Regions from separate parts of the Methylocella tundrae genome, predicted to be linked through region 1. Evidence: predicted binding sites of a transcription regulator. Region 1 holds the regulator's gene; the other holds the start of a gene.

Region 1 (2,201 bases):
GATAAATAAAGTCTATGCGCCTCTTCTCGCCGCGATCGGCCTCACCTATCCGCAATATCTCGTGATGCTGGCGCTCTGGGAAACGGATGACGTGACGGTCAAGGCGATCGGCGAGCGCCTTCATCTTGATTCGGGCACGCTGACCCCGCTCCTGAAGCGGCTCGAGGCCGCGGGATTGCTCAGCCGCGCCCGCGATCCGAAGGATGAGCGTCAGGTGCGCGTCAAGCTGACCGAAAAGGGAAGCGACATGCGCAGACAGGCGAGGAATATCCCCGGGCAGATGGCGCGGGCGATGGGCCGCCCCGCGGACGATCTCAAGGCCGTCCGCAAGGAATTGCGCCGCATCCGCAACGCTCTCCTCGGCAAGCGCGACAAATCAGAGAAAGGCGAGCAGCAGCGGATCGGCTCTTTCTGAGACGGGTCAAAGCATGATGTCGAAAAGTTGCAGACTTTTCGGACCAACATTATGCGTCAAAACAAAGACCTAAAGACCAGAATGTAATGCGATTGCGTTTGAACGCCTTCTGCTCAGGCTGCCGCGATAAATCTCTCTATCGATTCTGCAACATGCGAGAGACGACCTTCGAGGTGTAATCGACCATCGGCACGATGCGCGCGTAATTCAGACGCGTCGGGCCGATGACGCCGAGGACGCCGACGAGGCGCTGCTGCTCATCGTGAAAGGGCGCCGCGATCATTGATGATCCGGACAGCGAAAAAAGCTTGTTCTCGGATCCGATGAAGATGCGCACGCCCTCGCCGCCTTCCGCCCGGTTCAGAAGGTCGATCACGTCTTTCTTCGTCTCGAGGTCGGCGAACAGCAGGCGGATGCGTTCGAGGTCCTCGATCGCCGTCAAATCCTGCAAGAGATTGGCCTGGCCCCTGACGATAAGCTGCGGGTCGCCGGAACTCTCAGCCCAGCTTGCAAGGCCGGCGTCGATCAGGCGCGTCGTGAGTTCGCCGAGCTCCTTTTCGGCGGCCCGGTGGGAGGCCTCGATCTCGATCCGGACATCAAGCAAAGTGCGGCCGCGGATGCGCGCATTGAGAAAATTGCCGGCTTCGATGAGGGCGGAGGGCGGCAGCCAGGCGGGAATATGGAGGATGCGGTTTTCGACCGAGCCATCCTCGGAGACAAGCACCGCGAGCGCGCGCTCCGGCTCGATCCGGACAAATTCGATGTGTTTGAGACGCGCGTTGTCTTTTGTCGTCACGACGACGCCGGCGCCGCGTGTCAGTCCCGACAGCATGCTCATCGCGTCGCCGAGCACGGCCTCGAGCGATTGTTCCTGCGCCGCGGCCTTGACCTGCGCCTCGATATGTTCGCGTTCACCGGGGCTGACGTCGCCGATTTCGAGCATGGCGTCGACGAAAAAGCGCAGGCCAAGCTCGGTCGGAAGCCGCCCCGCGCTGGTGTGAGGGGCATAGATCAGGCCGAGTTCCTCAAGATCCTGCATTACATTGCGGACAGAGGCGGGCGACAGCGGCATCGGCAGCAGCCGCGCGACATGGCGTGACCCCACCGCCTCGCCGCTGGTGAGATAGGAATCGACGATCTGCCGAAAAATTTCCCGGGAGCGCTCGTTGAGGCTCGTCAAACCGCTGCCGTTAGGGCGCGTAGGGTCCAAAGGCATCGCCATAGGCACAGAATGGCGGTCACCGGCCCCGGATGCAAGAGGAGCTTTCTGTTCGCGGTCTGGCGCGGGGCCGGCTTCGCGCTCCGCCGACGCGTTTTTGCTCCCGGCGCGCTAGCCGAGAGCGCTTTGGATAGCGGTTTCGAGATCGCCTAATTGAAATGGCTTTTGCAGAATTTTGGCTCCGAAATAAGCCTCATCTAGACCCCGCGAGCCGTAACCGGACAAGAAAACAAAAGGAATCTCTCGCGATTTCAGGATGTCGGCTATCGGAAAGCTGCGTGTGCCATTCAGATTAATGTCCAGCATCGCGAAATTCGGCTCGGCCTTGGTGAGAGCTTCCATGGCCACCTCCACGGAAGAAGCGACGTCGACACATTTGCATCCGATATCGGCGAGCATGTCTTCGATCAACATGCTGATCAAAGCTTCGTCCTCAACCACAAGGACGCGAAAGTCGTTTTCGATTTTCAAGGCATTCCGCCATTCAACGAGGACGCGTGCATCCAAAATTCCACAACGGTCAGGTTAGTTCCTCGCGACGGTGAATTTTTCGGGGGAAGAAATCAG
Region 2 (2,201 bases), 350 kb from region 1:
CGTGAGGACAAAAATTGAGATTTTTGTTCAGAATTTACCCACTTGTTACTTTATATATATAGACGATTTACTAGATTATGAACCATTAAATAACTACGCAACTGCGAGGGTACAGATTTCCTCCAGAGATGAAATCATAGCCGCACCCTTCTTTTATCTCCCGCCAGCAGTAGCTGAAAAATATATCGAGCTTTATCTAAAAGTTAAAAACTATGCCGAAGCAAATCAATTCGGATCCGACATAGCTAATTGGCGTTATTTAGACTTTTCCGCAGATCAACAATTTCTAATTATTCGAGGGATTCAGCATAACTCACAAATACGTGAAAGCAAAGCGCTACCTAGCGTAATCGCAGCGTTGCGCAAAAGTAACAAGATCCCGGCGGAAGAATTCGATACCGTCCTAACTGAAAATAGCTTGAGTAAATATGTTACGCGGGCAAACCTAGAAGAGGATCAAGACTAACTAATCCCTCACACCCGCATAGGCATCAGCGAATACGGGCGTTGAAGCCGATGTCGAGCGGCGTCGAGTCATCATCGACATCCAGCTCCTCCTACGCCGAACCTGAATCCGGGTTGGTCGCGGACAAAGTTAGCTTGCCGTCCGCCACCGCGAGCTTCACGGCGCGTCCGCGCCCGGAGGAAATCGTCGAGACGCGATCGACGGCGGCGGCGCATGATGCGGCTTTCAGAGGCATGTGCTTCAATCCCTGCTGCGCGGCGACGGCATTCTGCCGCAAGGCGAGCAACTGAGCCGGCGCAACACTGTGAGGGGCCGGCCGGACGAATCTTTCCGATTTGAGTCCTGATCCGATGAGCGTATGACCCTTGCAGCCATGCGGTCCGCGTATGGCGGCCGGAGTTGAAAGGCCGCGAGGCCGGTTCTATCTCCGGTCCGTTTTGGCGCTCCACGCAAGAGAGCGGCAAAGAGGCTTTCGGGTCTATCCGCCGCGGGATCTGTCCCATCTGGCGATCCCGGCGGCCCGAAACAGGGAGGAAACGGCATGGCGTTCCGTCCGTTGCACGATCGGGTCGTGGTCAAGCGCCTCGAGGGCGAAGAGAAAACCAAGGGCGGGATCATCATCCCCGACACCGCCAAGGAAAAGCCGCAGGAAGGCGAAATCATCGCCATCGGCCCGGGCGGGCGCGATGAGAGCGGCAAGCTGATCCCTCTCGACGTGAAGGCCGGAGACAAGGTGCTTTTCGGCAAATGGTCGGGCACAGAGGTCAAGATCGACGGGCAGGACCTGCTCATCATGAAGGAAAGCGACATCCTCGGCGTCGTCGATTAACCCGGCGGCGCACGCACCCGTTTTATCCCCGCCAGGAGGCGAACGACAATGGCTGCCAAAGACGTCCGTTTTTCCACCGACGCCCGTGATCGCATTCTGCGCGGCGTCGAGATTCTCAACAATGCGGTGAAAATCACGCTCGGCCCGAAAGGCCGCAACGTCGTCATCGAGAAATCCTTCGGCGCCCCCCGCATCACCAAGGACGGCGTGACGGTGGCGAAAGAGATCGAACTCTCCGACAAATTCGAGAACCTCGGCGCCCAGCTCGTGCGTGAAGTCGCCTCGAGGCAGCACGACAACGCCGGCGACGGCACGACCACGGCGACCGTGCTCGCGGCCTCGATTGCCCGGGAAGGCGCGAAGGCCGTGGCCGCCGGCCTCAACCCGATGGATCTGAAGCGTGGCATCGATCTCGCGGTCGAAGCGATCGTCGCCGACCTCAAGAAGAATTCGAAGAAAGTCTCATCGAACGATGAGATCGCCCAGATCGGCAAAATTTCGGCCAATGGCGATCAGTTCATCGGCGAAGAAATCGCCAAGGCGATGCAGAAGGTCGGCAATGAAGGGGTGATCACCGTCGAGGAGGCCAAGAGCCTCGTCACCGAGACGGAAATCGTCGAAGGCATGCAGTTCGACCGCGGCTATCTCTCGCCCTATTTCATCACCAACGCCGAGAAGATGAGCGCCGAGCTCGAAGACCCCTACATCCTCGTGCATGAGAAGAAGCTGTCCTCCCTGCAGGCCCTGCTGCCGATTCTCGAGGCTGTCGTGCAGACCGGCAAGCCGTTCCTCATCATAGCCGAGGACATCGAGGGCGAGGCGCTCGCGACGCTCGTCGTCAACAAGCTGCGCGGCGGCCTGAAGGTCGCGGCCGTGAAGGCGCCGGGCTTCGGCGACCGCCGCAAG

What was found. Region 1 encodes HrcA, which represses chaperone genes, less so after heat shock. Its sites were predicted from a motif close to GTTAGCACTCNCNNNNNGNGAGTGCTAAC; they were not measured.
Region 2: the regulator HrcA is predicted to act here: its motif matches at 903-931, upstream of groES (co-chaperone GroES).

Annotation. Positions count from the first base shown of each region.
Region 1 covers NZ_CP139089.1:2,370,382-2,372,582, reverse strand. The annotation lists gene SIN04_RS13320 (MarR family winged helix-turn-helix transcriptional regulator) at 1-415, shown strand, start outside; gene hrcA (heat-inducible transcriptional repressor HrcA) at 552-1,637, opposite strand; gene SIN04_RS13310 (response regulator) at 1,746-2,033, opposite strand.
Region 2 covers NZ_CP139089.1:2,018,532-2,020,732, forward strand. The annotation lists gene SIN04_RS11685 (hypothetical protein) at 1-466, shown strand, start outside; partial or broken gene SIN04_RS11690 (DNA polymerase III subunit beta) at 561-677, opposite strand; gene groES (co-chaperone GroES) at 1,008-1,295, shown strand; gene groL (chaperonin GroEL) at 1,344-2,201, shown strand, end outside.